One region of the Catenovulum sp. SX2 genome, then DNA from elsewhere that is predicted to be linked to it. Evidence: predicted binding sites of a transcription regulator. Region 1 holds the regulator's gene; the other holds the start of a gene.
The links. Region 1 encodes FliA, which starts transcription of late flagellar genes. Its sites were predicted from a motif close to CTAAAGNTNNNNNNNNNNNNGCCGATA; they were not measured.

Region 1 (8,257 bases):
AAAAGATATTCGTTCGGCATTAAATCAAGTTAAAGCGACTTTAGGGCCTGATGCTGTCATTATGTCAAATACCAAAGTACCAGAAGGTATCGAGATAGTTGCAGCAATTGATGCAGAACCGGCACAACAAGCTTCACAGCCAGTAGCGGCGGCTCCAACTGCACCTGTTCGCGAAGAAGCTGAAGAAATTAAAATGTCTGATAGCTTACAGTCTTTATTACAACGTCAAAGCCAACCTGCACAGGCATCCAGTCGTGTACACAACAATCGTCAAGAAAGTGACATGCAAAAAAACTTACGTGCCAACAAACAACGTATGATGCGTTCACTAGCTGCTTCAGTTGACCAAGACGAAATGGAAGATGATTGGCGCAATTCGCCATTGTTGCAAGCTTCACAACCTCAAACTCACGCAAAACCTGTACAAGCACAAGCTCAACCAGAATCAAATAATGAAGAGCTAACATCGATTAAAGCTGAGATGGCCGAACTTAGAAGTTTATTACAACATCAAGTTTCTGGCTTGATGTGGCAAGAAATGGCGCGCAGTGAACCGATTCGCGCTTATATTGTTGACCGTATGGTTAAAATGGGTATCTCAAGTGACGTTGCAGATCAAATAGCCAGCTTTTTACCAAGTGACATAGATCAAAATGAAGCTTGGGAACATGCGTTAGACTTATTAACAAATCAAATTAATGTAACCAACAATGACATAATGCGTCGTGGTGGCGTAGTGGCATTGTTAGGGCCAACCGGCGTGGGTAAAACAACCACAGTGGCTAAGCTAGCTGCGCATTTCGCGAAAAAACATGGTGCAGACTCAGTTGCTTTAGTAACAACCGACACATATCGCATTGGTGCACATGAACAATTACAAACTTATGCGAAAATTATTGGCTGTCCGTGTAAGGTTGTATCACACTCAGAAGAATTGGCTGATACACTTCACCAGTTACGTAATCGTAAACTAGTATTAATTGACACCGCAGGTGTTGGCCAACGTGATTTACGTTTAGCTGAACAATTAGATAGCCTGATGAAATCAACTAATGTTAAGATTCGAAGTTACTTAGTATTACAGGCTACAGCACAGCGCCGCGTTTTAATGGAAGCTGTGCAACAATTTAAACGAATTTCGTTATCAGGTTGTATTTTCACCAAATTAGATGAAAGCATGAGTTTGGGAGAAATTATTAGTGTTGCCATTCAAAATGCCCTGCCAATCGGGTATCTTACTGATGGTCAGCGCGTGCCAGAGGATATAAAAGCAGCAAGTGCACAATATTTAACCGATAAGGCAGCCGGATTAATGGACGAAAGAGATTTTTCTCATCCATACTGGTTTACAGATGGCGCAAGACAGCCTATATATAAATAAGAATTTATGAAGATAATGAACCAGTTAGGTGATCAGGCCAATGGCCTTCGAAATATGAAGCAAAAAAGAGTAAAAGTAATTGCAGTCACAGGCGGCAAAGGTGGCGTTGGTAAAAGCAATGTATCGCTGAATATGGCTGTTGCAATGGCACAGCAAGGCAAGCGTGTACTCGTTTTTGATGCTGACTTAGGTTTAGCCAATGTTGACGTAATGTTGGGATTGCGTGTAGAGAAGAATTTATCTCATTTATTAGCGGGAGAATGTGGCTTAGACGACATATTGTTAACAGGTCCGCATGGTATTCAAATTGTTCCTGCTACTTCTGGTACACGTAATATGGTTGAGCTAACGCCACAGGAGCACGCTGGCTTAATCCGAGCATTTAGTGAATTGCAAAAAGATTTTGATGTATTAATTGTTGATACCGCAGCAGGTATTTCTGACATGGTGCTGAGTTTTTCCCGTGCAGCACAAGATGTCATGGTTGTGGTATGTGATGAACCCACCTCAATTACAGATGCTTACGCATTAATGAAAGTATTGAATCGTGATTTTGGCGTATTTCGTTTCAAAATAGTTGCCAACATGGTTCGTTCAATGCGTGAAGGTCAAGAATTATTTGCTAAACTATCCAAAGTTACTGATAGATTTTTAGACGTAGCCATTGAATTGGTTGCGATAATACCGTTTGACGAAAATATTAGAAAATCGGTCAGACGACAGAAAACAATCGTAGATGCGTTTCCGAAATCACCTGCCGCTATCGCCTTTAAAACCTTGGCGGCAAAAGCGGGACGCTGGCCCATACCAGATAATGCAACTGGGCATCTAGAATTTTTCATTGAACAATTGGTTGCACCAGGAGCTTAGTCTGTTGTGAATAAAGTGGCGGCTTACCAAACTGTAGATCAAAAACAGGCATTGGTGGAAATGCATGCTGGTTTAGTTAAACGCATCGCTCATCATATGATGGCGCGTTTACCCGCCAGTGTTCAGGTTGATGACCTGATTCAAGCTGGCATGATAGGTTTGCTTGAAGCTTCGAAAAATTTTGATGGTAGTAAAGGCGCAAGTTTTGAAACTTTCGCTGGTATTCGAATTCGAGGTGCAATGTTAGACGAGATCCGTCGTGGTGATTGGGCACCTCGTTCTGTACACAAAAACAGCCGTATGATTTCTCAAGCAATCGCCGAAGTAGAAAAAGAAACTGGCCGTGATGCAAGAGATGCAGAAGTAGCTGAAAAACTTGATATTTCGCTAGATGAGTACCATCATATTTTAAATGATGTAAATTGTGGCAAGATAATTGGCATCGAAGATTTAGGTGTTACCGAAGACGTTATCGGTAGTCCCGACAGCAAAAATGCTGACGAGCCATTTGAAGATATGGCTCATGGCGCTTTCCAAGGCGCCTTAGTCAAGGCAATTGAAACTTTACCCGAAAGAGAAGCGTTAGTTTTATCCTTGTACTATGATGAAGAATTAAACTTAAAAGAAATCGGTGCAGTGTTAGACGTAAGTGAATCGCGCGTGAGTCAGATTCACAGCCAAGCTATGCACAGGTTAAAAGCCAGATTAAAAAGCTGGCAACAGATATAATTTGATTTGCTACATAATAATCGCGAGCGGAGGAAGCTTTGGACAAGAATATGAAAGTGCTAGTTGTAGACGATTTCTCAACTATGCGACGCATTATTAAGAACTTACTGCGAGACCTAGGTTTTACAAATGTGTCAGAAGCAGATGACGGCGCTACTGCCTTGCCTATGTTGCAAAATGGTGATTTTGAATTTGTTGTAACAGATTGGAATATGCCAGGCATGCAAGGCATCGACTTGTTAAGAGCCATTCGTGCAGATGCAAAATTAAAACATATCCCTGTTTTAATGGTTACGGCAGAAGCGAAAAAAGAACAGATTATTGCAGCAGCTCAAGCTGGTGTAAATGGATACATAGTTAAACCATTTACCGCAGCTACATTAAAAGAGAAGCTCGATAAGATATTCGAACGTTTAGGTTAAGTGATTTAGGAGAATTCTATTGTTGCCAAATGCTCCTAAAATCAGTTTGGAAGATGCTAGACGGTTAGTTGCTAGCCTTGAACAAGGTGACAACGACACTGCCAATCAAATTATTGACTCCGCTACGCAAGCTGCGTCTGTAGAGCTTTTTGAAGAAGTAGGCAAGCTGACGCGACAGTTGCACAACTCTATAGGCGATTTTCAACTAGATGTGAGAATTGCCGACTTAGCGACAGAAGATATTCCTGATGCTAAAAACCGTTTAAGTTACGTAATGGAAATGACCGAAAAAGCAGCCAATAAAACTATGGATGCTGTGGAGGATTGTTTGCCGATTGCAGAGGGCTTAGACGATAATATTAAAGATATAATTCCGACTTGGGATAAACTAATGAATCGCCAAATCGAGCTAAGTGAATTTAAAACACTTTGTCATGATTTGGACAGTTTATTAAAGAAATCGCAAGGTGATGCCGAAAGCTTAAAGACGCGATTAAACGATGTATTAATGGCTCAAGACTTTCAAGATTTAACAGGCCAGGTCATTCGTCGAGTAATTGAACTAGTAAAAGAAGTAGAAGATAACTTAATTCATTTACTTACCGTATTTGGTGAACCACAACCAGCTGAAAAAACAGACAAAGCGGTTAATGAAGGTCCAGAAGGGCCAATCATTGACGCGGAAGAAAGGGTGGATGCGGTTTCCAATCAAGATGAAGTGGATGATCTTTTGTCGAGTTTAGGTTTTTAATTAGGGGACAGGTTCCATGAGCTTTGATGTAGATGAAGATATATTGCAGGATTTTTTGGTCGAAGCGGCTGAAATTCTGGAACTGTTATCTGAGCAGCTAGTGGAGCTTGAGAATAATCCAGAAGATTCTAATTTACTCAATGCAATCTTCCGAGGATTTCACACCGTAAAAGGTGGCGCAGGCTTCCTAGCGATGACAGCACTAGTTGACGCTTGTCATGGTGCTGAGAATGTATTTGATATTTTGCGTAAAGGGCAACGTGAAGTTACCCCTGAATTAATGGATGTTATTTTACAAGCGTTGGATACTATCAACGTCATGTTTGCGCAAATTCAAAATAGAGAAAGTCCAGAGCCAGCAGATCCTCAATTATTGGACACTTTACACAAACTCAGTGAACCAGCGTCAGCCGATGAAGCCGCCATCTCAGCACCCGCTCCAGCAATAGAAGAACCTATTGGCGATGATTCAATAGAGTTTTTTGATTCAGCTTTAGATGAACCTGAAGTTGATTCTACACCAGCTAGCGCGAGTGAATCTTCGGCGCCACTGGATGAAATTACCGATGATGAATTTGAAAAATTATTGGATCAATTACATGGTGCGAATAAAGGGCCAACAAGTACAGGCTCACCAGCGCCTGCACCAGCACCAGCTGTAGCCGCGGCACCAGCATCTTCATCGACAGATGAAATAACCGATGACGAATTTGAAGCTCTGTTAGATGAATTGCACGGTAAAGGGCAGTTTAGTTCAAATGATTCTGCGCCAGCTCCGTCAGCAACGCCTGCGCCATCGCCAGCTGTTACTGCTGCAAGCTCAGGCGATGACATTTCAGATGACGAATTTGAAGCTTTATTAGACCAGTTACATGGTAAAGGAAAAGGTCCTTCTGCTGAATCTGCTCCTGCGCCAGCGGCACCTAGTCCGAGCCCCGAAGCAAAAGCGCCAGCTCAGACTCCAGCCGCTAAAACGCCTGCACCAAGTCCAGCTCCCAAAGCAGCACCCGCTCCGAGCCCTACAGCTAAAGCACCTGCTCCAAGTCCAGCACCAGCTGCTAAAACAGCCGCGCCGGCAGCTGCAGCTGAAAAGAAAAAAGCGCCAGCGCCAGCCCCTGCAGCTGAAACAACAGTGCGGGTTGACACTAAACGCCTTGACCAAATTATGAATATGGTTGGTGAATTAGTGCTAGTGCGTAATCGTTTGGTTAGTTTAGGTATCAATGTAAACGACGAAGATATGTCCAAAGCGATCGCTAATTTGGATGTAGTCACTGGGGATTTGCAAGGTGCGGTAATGAAAACGCGTATGCAGCCAATCAAAAAAGTATTTGGTCGTTTTCCGCGAGTGGTACGTGACTTAGCTCGTTCATTGAACAAAGAAATAACTTTGTTGTTAGAAGGTGAAGAAACCGATTTAGATAAAAACTTGGTTGAGGCGTTAGCCGATCCACTTGTGCATTTAGTTCGAAACTCAGTCGATCATGGTATTGAAATGCCAGATGTACGTAGTGCCAGTGGTAAAGCACGTTGTGGTACTGTTAAGCTTTCTGCATCGCAAGAAGGGGACCATATATTATTAACCATCGCTGATGATGGTGCTGGTATGGATCCTGAAAAGCTTAAAGAAAAAGCAATCAAAAACGGTATTATGGATTCAGACGCTGCGGCACGCATGTCTGATTCCGAAGCTTATAATCTAATTTTTGCGCCAGGTTTTTCGACCAAAGAGCAGATATCCGACATATCTGGTCGTGGTGTGGGTATGGACGTTGTTAAAACGAAAATTACTCAACTTAACGGCTCTGTTGTTATTAAATCTGAAAAAGGTGTTGGTACTCAATTAGATATTAAAGTGCCATTGACCTTGGCAATACTACCAACTTTAATGGTGATAGTTTCAGGGCAAACTTTTGCATTGCCACTTGCTGGTGTCAGCGAAATTATCAATCTAGACTTGAAAAAAACCAATACGGTTGATGGTCAGTTAACTATGATAGTGCGTAAAAAAGCGATACCACTATTTTATTTGCAAGATTGGTTAACTCGTAACGATAAAAAACAAAAACGCGGTAATCGCAATATTGGCCATGTAGTCGTAGTACAAGTTGGAGCGGGCAAACAAGTTGGTTTTGTTGTCGATTCTCTAATTGGTCAAGAAGAAGTGGTGATTAAACCGTTAGACGCTTTACTTCAAGGCACGCCTGGCATGGCCGGTGCGACCATTACCAGTGATGGCGGCATTGCGCTTATTTTAGATGTGCCAGGTATGCTTAAAAAATACGCTAAACGCTAATATCGTTTAGTTATCTCTGGACAAAATTTAAGGCGGAGTTCATGCCGATTCGTGTTTTGGTAGTAGACGACTCAAGTTTTTTTAGAAGACGGGTGTCGGAAATAATAGATCAAGATCCAGACTTGACTGTTGTAGATACTGCATTAAACGGTAAAGACGCTTTAGAAAAAGCCATGAAGCTCAAACCTGACGTTATTACTATGGATGTGGAAATGCCTGTGATGGATGGCATTTCTTCTGTGCGTGAGATAATGAAGAAGTATCCCACGCCTATTTTAATGTTTTCGTCGTTAACTCATGATGGTGCGCAAGCCACACTTGATGCATTAGAAGCCGGCGCTTTAGATTTTTTACCGAAAAAGTTTGAAGATATTGCCCGCAATAAAGATGAAGCAGTAAACCTGCTGCAGACCCGAATAAAACAAATCTCCAAACGACGCATTAGTATGCGTATGGCTGCGCTTAAGTCTGCTGGGACAAACAGATTTGCCACTCGAAGCCAAATTGCTTCTCGGGTTGAAAAGAAAGAAACAGCTGTTCCAGAGCAGTCTACCAGAGCGCAATTAGAAGCAATTCAATCAAAACGTCGAGCTGTTAGCCCAACTAAAAATGCGGGCAGTTATAAAATGCTTGCCATTGGCACATCAACCGGTGGACCCGTTGCGTTACAAACCATTTTAACTAAGTTACCGAAAAACTTTCCGACGCCTATTTTGTTAATTCAGCATATGCCTGCAGCTTTTACCTCAGCTTTCGCTGCAAGGTTGGACAGCATGTGTGAAATTTCGGTCAAAGAAGCACAAAATGGTGATGTATTAAAAGCTGGCTGCGCTTATTTAGCACCTGGCGGCAAACAAATGATGGTGGATGGTGTTGGCAGTGGCGCTCGAATTCTAATCAAAGAAGATAACTCAGATAGATTGACATATAAGCCGAGCGTAGATGTGACCTTCGCATCTGTCGGTAAAGCCTATAAAGGGCAAGTGCTGGCGTTAATTTTGACTGGTATGGGCGCTGATGGTCGAGATGGGGCTAAATTTTTGCAGCAACAAGGTGCGACGATATGGGCGCAAGATGAGGAGTCTTGTGTTGTTTATGGTATGCCTCAGGCTGTCGCGAGTGCAGGAATTTCTTCAGAATCTATTGCATTAAACCAAATGGCTGACAGAATAAAGAACGAATTTAGTTTGCAATGATTAAGGGTCACTTTTGATAGTTTGGACGATTGCCAATCAAAAAGGAGGCGTTGGCAAAACAACAACAACGGTAACGTTAGGTGGGATCCTTGCTGAACGCGGAAAACGGGTATTACTAATTGATACCGATCCTCACGCATCTTTAACTTATTATTTTGGCATTGACTCCGAAGAATTAGACAACAGTGTTTTTGATTTGTTTGTAAAACGCAACTCAATGAACAAAGAGCAACTGTTGCAAATGTTGTGTCCAACTTCTATTGCTAATATGGATATATTACCAGCCACTATGGCGCTTGCGACTTTAGACAGACGCATGGGTAATCAAGGTGGTATGGGACTTGTTCTAAAAAAAGCGATACACCTTTTGCAGGATGAATATGACTACGCGCTAATTGATTGTCCACCTGTACTTGGGGTACTTATGGTTAACGCCTTGGCAGCTTGTGAACGCATATTAGTACCGGTACAGACTGAGTTTTTGGCATTAAAAGGTTTAGAAAGAATGATGAGAACCTTGTTTTTAATGGCAAAATCACAAAAAAAGCATTATAAGTACACTATAGTTCCAACTATGTTTGACAAGCGTACCCGAGCATCGTTAGAAGCGTA
Region 2 (8,257 bases), 2.0 Mb from region 1:
TCTACCAGTTGTGATGGCGGGCGGTTCTGGCTCGCGTTTATGGCCCCTTTCTCGCTCAGCTTACCCAAAACAATATTTACCGCTTGCAAGCGATAACTCTATGTTACAAGAAACTGTATTGCGCTTAAAAGGCAGTGATCATTTAGCACCTCTGGTAATTTGTAACGAAGACAACCGCTTTATGGTAGCAGAGCAACTTAGAGCGATTAAAGCGCTGCAAAGCCCAGTAATTTTAGAACCAGTTGGCCGCAACACAGCCCCTGCTATTGCACTTGCCGCTTTGCAAGCAACTGCAAATGGTGACGACCCTCTACTATTAGTTTTAGCCGCAGACCATGTTATTCAAAACAATGATGCGTTTTTAGCCGCCATTGATAAAGCCCAAGCTCTCGCCAAACAAGATAAGATGGTGACTTTTGGCATTGTGCCAACCCATGCTGAAACTGGTTATGGTTATATTAAACGTGGCAACGCAGTAGACACAGCTTATGCGGTAGATAGTTTTGTTGAAAAACCAGATTTAGCCACAGCAACCGAATATTTAAATAGCGGTGAGTACTACTGGAATAGTGGTATGTTTATGTTTAAAGCTAGCCGTTACTTAGCTGAACTAGCTAAATACCAACCGGCTATTTTAGAAGCCTGTAAAAAAGCCATAGGTAATACTGCCGCTGATTTAGATTTTGTTCGTGTAGATAAAGCAGCTTTTGAAGCTTGCCCAGATGATTCAATTGATTATGCGGTAATGGAAAAAACCGATGCAGCTGTGGTTGTACCATTAGATGCAGGTTGGAATGATGTTGGCTCATGGTCAGCATTGTGGGAAGTGAATAATAAAGATGATAACGGCAATGCTGTGCGTGGCGACTTTATCGGCGAAAGTACTAAAAACTGTTTGGTCTATGGTTCGGTTGAAGGCCGTATGGTAGCAACAGTTGGTGTTGAAGACTTAGTCATAGTCGACACTAAAGATGCGGTTATGGTTGCAGCTAAAGATAAGGTGCAAGATGTTAAAAACATCGTAAACCAATTAAAAGCTGAAGGTCGCAGCGAATTTCAGTTCCACCGAGAAGTATATCGCCCTTGGGGTAAATACGATTCAATTGATAATGGTGCACGTTATCAAGTTAAACGCATCACAGTAAAACCTGGTGCGAAATTATCTGTGCAAATGCATCACCACAGAGCTGAGCACTGGATTGTAGTATCTGGTACAGCCAAAGTAACTAATGGTGATAAAGAATTATTATTAACAGAAAACCAATCGACTTATATTCCAGTTGGTGTAATTCACGCGTTAGAAAATCCAGGTAAAGTACCATTAGAATTAATTGAAGTTCAGTCAGGATCATACCTTGGTGAAGACGACATTGTACGTTTTGAAGATAGATACGGCCGTGTTTAACACGGCTAAGCGCGTGTGCTTATTTAACTGCATGTAGCGTTTACAACTATAAATTTTAAAATTTTGGCCACTGCGCCAGCAAAGACAAAAAATGGCCTTAGGTCAGGAAGCATTAGGAGCGGAAATATGAAAATAGCCGTAGCAGGAACAGGGTACGTTGGTATCTCAAATGCAGTGTTATTGGCACAAAACAACGAAGTAGTCGCGTTAGACATAGTTGAAGAAAAGGTCAACTTGCTAAACGATAAAAAATCGCCGATTGAAGATGAATATATTCAAAAGTATTTAGCGGAAAAACCGCTTAACTTTCGTGCGACTTTAGATAAAAAAGAAGCGTACCAAGGTGCAAGCTACGTTGTTATCGCAACACCAACTGACTATGACCCTGAAACCAACTACTTCAATACTCGCTCAGTAGAAGCGGTAATTAAAGATGTAATGGCTATTAACCCAGATGCAGTTATGGTGATTAAATCAACTGTACCTGTTGGTTACACTGCTGAAATTAAACAAGAGTTGGGCTGCGAAAACTTAATGTTTTCACCTGAATTTTTACGTGAAGGTAAAGCTTTATACGATAACCTCTACCCTTCTCGCGTAATTGTTGGTGAACAATCTGAGCGTGCTAAGGTATTTGCAGACTTGTTGGTACAAGGCGCGATAAAAGAAAACGTTGATGTATTGTTTACTGATTCAACCGAAGCAGAAGCAATTAAGTTATTCTCAAATACTTATCTAGCTATGCGTGTTGCTTACTTTAACGAGTTAGACACTTATGCAGAGCGCCATGGTTTAAACAGTCGTCAAATTATTCAAGGTGTTGGTTTAGACCCTCGCATTGGCAGTCATTACAACAATCCATCTTTTGGTTATGGTGGTTATTGTTTGCCAAAAGATACCAAACAGTTATTGGCTAACTATCAAGATGTTCCAAATAACCTAATTCGAGCGATTGTAGATGCCAACACCACTCGAAAAGATTTCGTTGCAGATTCAATTATTGCTCGTGGGCCAAAAACAGTTGGTGTCTATCGTTTAATTATGAAATCTGGCTCAGACAACTTCCGCGCTTCATCTATCCAAGGCATTATGAAACGTATAAAAGCCAAAGGTATTCAAGTTGTTATTTATGAACCAGTGTTAGAAGAAGACACCTTCTTCAACTCAAAAGTGATTAAAGACTTAAATGAGTTTAAACAAGAGTCAGACGTTATTTTAACTAACCGCATGGCAGATGTATTAGAAGATGTCGCGGATAAAGTATATACCCGTGATTTATTTGGCAGTGACTAAATAATCCTATTTAGCTAACTCATTAAAAAGGAAGCATTAGCTTCCTTTTTTGTTTCTAACTGTTGTGAGTTGTTACCACCCCAGATAAGTTACATAACCATATATCTCTTTGCCAAGGCGTGCGTCTGTTGTTTCTAATCCGCGAAAGCCAAATAATTCACGTTGACGATAATGCATAGTCAAATAACGTTTACTCGCTTTTTTCCGTGCCATTACAGTGGATTTTGCCCAAGGGTTATCTCGCTCTGACCATACATCCAAAATTGGCACTGGCAGCTGGGCAATTTTCGCCGGTAGTTTTTGATTGAGTTTTTGATCGGGCAGATACGGAGATATCAGCACTAATACGTCAGGCATTTCTAGTTGCTGCGATGCCAAACCTTCAACCAACCAACCGGCTGTTGCCCCTTGCGCCACTAACATGATAAGTCCTGGATACGCTGAGGCTTCATCTAACATACTCGACATAACCAGCTGCAATTGGTTGATATATTGTTTTTGCGTATCCTCTAAAACCACATCAAGCGTGTTATTTGGGCGTTCAATTAGCTGTTGAAGCTGCTGCTCATCTTTGAGTTGTTGGTGCATTATCTCTGGCATAATACCGGCAACGCTGATCCAACCATATTGATTGAGCGCATAACGCAATTGGTAAAAAGTGGCTGATTGATTAGGATGCAAACTGATATCAGGCAGCAACAAAGCGCTGCCTCGAATTACGCTACCATCTTGCTCACTAATTAACGCAGTAAACTGGCTTTCGCCTGCCATTAACGGCTTTATCTCTGCTTCTGGTGCATATCTGAGTAAGTCGTTTGACGCGACTTGGTATTCAGACGGCGGCAATATGTGTTTGGGTCGAATGGCGGTTGGCTGTGGTGCTGTTGCGCCTTCTTCAGCAGCGACCTCAGTAGATGCTTCTGCGGGTGTTTCTTCAGCATAACTGCGCAATGCAATTGCGAATAAACACACGAATATAATGAATGATGTAAAAACTCGCATAAATCACCTGATTTATGGTTACCTTGCTTAGTTAGGTTATCGGCGGTTAATGGCTAAACTATAGTATAAGTATCGAGCTATTACTGTGCTCTTTATTCTGGAATACGCTGGTAGAGCCGTGTACCAAAGCCCACTCGAAGCATAACTTTCTAAAAACGCTGTAAATCCATCCGTGGAAGCTCTGCTTTATCATCCCTGATAAAGAAGTTTTAGAAAGTTAGCATTTCGAGCAGGCTTTCTCGAACTAGTATATCGCGGCGTTGTTGCTTGATAAAAACAATTCAAAGCTGCTACTCCTCACAAGAAAAGCAATAAAATTGCGGGAAAGGTGGTTGAGGTTGTTTTTGAAAAACGTCAACTCGGCATGGATGCCGTGTGAGAGCGAGCCAGGATGGCCTTGAAGCGATTTTTCAAAAATATCTCAACCACCTTGACCTTGTTTAACTCGCTTTGTGCAGCAACTAGAAAGCTAGTAGTTCCCGTATATTGCACACAACGTGCAGTGATATTCGCCACATCTAACAAAGCTGCCGAATCAATCCGGCTAACTGCAGTGTTTTTTCATTGGTTAACTGCCGATAATCAAAATAGGGTGATACGATAATTTTGTGTTTGTGATTAATGGCAAATGAAGGGGACAACCATTCAAGGTCAGGTAATGGTAAAGTTGCCGCATAAGTTTTACCGGCAATAATATAAACACAATCCGGATCTGGTTTAAATTCAAACGGCGTTGGTGCAAACAACACAGAGTGCTGACATCCCTGCTGCAACAGGTGAGCTTCTCGATAATCTTGCCAACTGGCAAAACCTAAGGCATCTAGTTCAAATAACAACTTGGCATAACAATTAAACACCTTACGCCAATTATTCGAACATTGACCAACCAGCTCTGCCAATTCACCTATTTGCAGATAATGCATAGCCTGCAGCGCTGGGTATGGTGCAACTGGTGGTCTGTGTTGCAAACACAAGTGAATATTTGCTCGGGGATTACCTATACCTATCATATTAAAACGGGCAAGGTGCGTTGAAGTTCATAGGCTCACCTGTCATTGGGTGATACAAAAACAAAGTTTCAGCATGCAATTGCAGCCTGTTAGCCTTAGCTAATGCATCTTCATGTGCATATAACCTGTCCCCCAAAATGGGATGACCAAGCTTTAACATATGTACTCTAAGTTGATGAGAGCGGCCTGTGATCGGAAAGAGTTTAACCCTAGTGGCATTTTCTTCGTATGCTTCAACTTGCCAATAAGTTGTTGAGGGTTTACCACGATTAAACTCTACCATTTGTTTTGGTCGATTCGGCCAATCACAAATAAGAGGTAATTCAATTAACCCCTGCTCTGCTGCAACTTTGCCATAAATGCGCGCGATATACGTTTTTTTGGTCACCCTGTCTTGAAACTGCCGAGCCAACTTGCCGTGTGCTTCTTTGTGTAAAGCCCACACCATTAAACCAGACGTCGCCATATCTAACCTATGAACTACACCAATTTTTGGCCATACACGTGTTGCTCTTAACTCTACACTATCCCAATGTTCGGGTAATTTGCCTTTTACCGACAATAAACCGCTTGGTTTGTTAAACACCACCATATCTTGATCTTGATACAAAATGGGTAGATAAGGTGTTTGTGGTGGGTTATATACAAAAGTCACAGTGTCGGCTTGCTGGTTAAATCAAAGTGGCGTGATTATATACGTAAGCCATTAGAAGTTACACATTTCATGCGCGCACCAACCAGTATGCAAAATTAGCCAATATAATATTTTATGGTACGGACAGGTCAAAACTCACGGTTTCTAGCAATTGTCCATTCAATAAAATATCAATTTTGTGTTCACCCGAATAATATTTTCGTGTAGTTACAGCTATGACTTTATGAATTTTTTTAACCAACAGAGTTTGATTTGGCTGTAACTCAAGTTGTTTCCACTTAAACACTTTGGCGGATGTTTTTCCGCCCGCTTTTTGGTGGTGTACCGCATAATCAAGGACTAAATTCTGTGATTTATTTGCTGTTGAAATAAGTTCTATGCTTATTTCAACTTGCCCGCCCAACTCAATCTGCTTTGGCGATACTTGCCCGGCTATCACTTTTACTTGAGGCTCGCCGAAACCAAATGCAGCTAACACTGCTTGATGCCCTTGTTTAACTAATCCACGACAAGCGTGTTTTAGAAGTTTTTGGCGGTTTTTATCAGCATTAGCTAGCCAGTTTTCAGTTAAACTCACAATCAAATCTGCATGGTCTTTACTAATATCATTTAAATGATTGGCAACCGAACGACGGACATACTCACTGTCGTCGTCTTTGAGTTGTTCTAATAATTGAATAGTCAACTGTGGCTTTTCAATAAAACAGCCCAAACGTATACCCCAAGGCAATCTTGGTCTTGTACCTTCAGAAATTAAACGGCGCACATGCGGATTTTTATCCTCTAACCAAGTTTGTAATGTGGCAATCACCAACTCTGGGTCTTTTTCAATTAAATACCGAATGGCAAACTCGGCAGAAAAGCGTTTGGTCATTTGTTTTAAAACCGATAAGGCAAACTCAATATCTTCTAAACCATGTAAAGCGACGAAATCTGCCATAGGCATAATTGCCCAACCACGAATACCTTGTGCGCTATTATCAAAATGAATTTGTTCAGAAGTCTCGTCTACTGGCGCGAGCGTTTTTAATAAAATTTCACAAGATTCACGGTAGTCTGAAGGAAGGGTTTGTTGTAACGCTTGATAGATTTGTTGACTGCGCTGCTTCAGTTCAAGCTGCTCTAAATCCTTAGCCGCTAGCTCGATAAATTGAGATTTATTAAAAGCCTTATCATATAGCTCAATTTGTGCCGCAATATGTTCAATCAGTTTTATACTAAAGACGTTTTTAAACGGTTCCATTTTTCCTCCTGCACTAACCCAGATACAACAAGCCCCAGATACAACAAACCCCAGCAAGCTGGGGTTTGGATAAAAGCAAAGTTATGCTAAATATTAAGCTTTAGCCCTTTCTTCTAATACTTTAACAGCTGGTAATTCTTTACCTTCAACAAACTCAAGGAAAGCACCACCACCAGTTGAAACGTAAGAAATTTTATCTGCTAAATTCCACTTATCAATAGCAGCTAAAGTGTCGCCACCACCTGCGATTGAGAAAGCGTCAGACTCAGCAATTGCACGTGCAACCACTTCAGTACCTTTAGCAAAAGCATCAAATTCGAATACACCACAAGGGCCATTCCAAATGATTGTTTTAGCTGATTTGATAATTTCAGCAACACGCGCAGCAGACTCTGGGCCGTAGTCGATAATTTCTTCGTCGGCTTGAATTTCATTTGCTTGTTTAGTTTCAGTTACTGAATTGTGGTTCCAGTCGCCAAAACCTTCTTTAGTGGTACGAACATCAGTTGCAAAAATAACTTCTGTTGTATCACGTAAACGCTTAGCTTCTGGGATTAAATCTTCTTCGTATAAAGAGTTACCTACTTCGTTACCAGCAGAAGCAACGAAAGTATTAGAAATACCACCGCCAACAACTAATACGTCAACAATTTTAGAGAATGCATCTAATACAGCTAATTTAGAAGAAACTTTAGAACCACCAACAATAGCAACTAATGGACGCTCAGGGTTGCCTAAAGCTTTACCTAATGCGTCTAACTCGTTCACTAATAATGGGCCAGCAGCTGCAACAGGTGCAAACTTAGCAACACCATGAGTTGAAGCTTGTGCACGGTGCGCAGTACCAAATGCGTCCATTACAAATACGTCACATAAAGCTGCAAGTTTTTTCGCTAATGCATCATCATCAGCGCCTTCGCCTTCATTAAAACGCACGTTTTCTAAAACAACTAATTCACCTGCTTTAGCTTCTACACCGTCTAAATAATCTTTTGCTAAAGATACTGGCGCAGATAATTTTTCAGCTAAATATTTAACTGCAGGTGCTAATGAATATTTTTCTTCGAATTGGCCTTCAGTCGGGCGACCTAAGTGAGACATTACCAATACAGCCGCACCTTTATCCAATGCCTGTTGGATAGTTGGAATTGCAGCGTCTAAACGCACAGTAGAAGTAATGTTGCCTGCATCGTCCAAAGGAACGTTTAAGTCTTCACGAATTAATACGCGTTTACCTTGTAAATCCAGGTCAGTCATTTTGATTACTGACATAATCGTGTCTCCAATTTATTATGTATATGTTTATTCTGCCGCAAACATGGCACGGCAAGTGTCTAACATTCTATTTGCGTAACCCCACTCGTTGTCACACCAAATTAATACCTTAACCAATTTGTTATGACTGACTCGAGTTTGTGTACCATCGAGTATGCACGAATGTGGATCGTGATTAAAGTCTATCGAAACAAGCGGGGCTTCCGTGTAGTCCAAAATCCCCTTCAGTTTACCTTGTGCTGCTTGTTTAATCACTTCATTTACGTCGCGAATTCGCACAGATTTTTCCACTGTAACACTCATTACTAGTGCCGTTACATTTACAGTTGGCACTCGTACCGATATGGCTTCAAAGCGGCGCTGAAATTTAGGCA

Region 2: a site for FliA is predicted at 3,738-3,764, ahead of ACMZOO_RS04850 (DUF3530 family protein). Genes of this name have one in related genera too.

The regions. Positions count from the first base shown of each region.
Region 1 is NZ_CP182493.1:3,317,370-3,325,626, forward strand. It holds gene flhF (flagellar biosynthesis protein FlhF) at 1-1,381, shown strand, start outside; gene ACMZOO_RS13800 (MinD/ParA family protein) at 1,397-2,251, shown strand; gene ACMZOO_RS13805 (RNA polymerase sigma factor FliA) at 2,258-2,980, shown strand; gene cheY (chemotaxis response regulator CheY) at 3,019-3,402, shown strand; gene ACMZOO_RS13815 (protein phosphatase CheZ) at 3,422-4,153, shown strand; gene ACMZOO_RS13820 (chemotaxis protein CheA) at 4,170-6,449, shown strand; gene ACMZOO_RS13825 (protein-glutamate methylesterase/protein-glutamine glutaminase) at 6,491-7,645, shown strand; gene ACMZOO_RS13830 (ParA family protein) at 7,659-8,257, shown strand, end outside.
Region 2 is NZ_CP182493.1:1,161,663-1,169,919, forward strand. It holds gene ACMZOO_RS04840 (mannose-1-phosphate guanylyltransferase/mannose-6-phosphate isomerase) at 1-1,405, shown strand, start outside; gene ACMZOO_RS04845 (nucleotide sugar dehydrogenase) at 1,532-2,698, shown strand; gene ACMZOO_RS04850 (DUF3530 family protein) at 2,771-3,700, opposite strand; gene ACMZOO_RS04855 (DUF6942 family protein) at 4,219-4,710, opposite strand; gene rluA (bifunctional tRNA pseudouridine(32) synthase/23S rRNA pseudouridine(746) synthase RluA) at 4,712-5,365, opposite strand; gene ACMZOO_RS04865 (DNA alkylation repair protein) at 5,478-6,608, opposite strand; gene ACMZOO_RS04870 (phosphoglycerate kinase) at 6,702-7,880, opposite strand; gene epd (erythrose-4-phosphate dehydrogenase) at 7,911-8,257, opposite strand, start outside.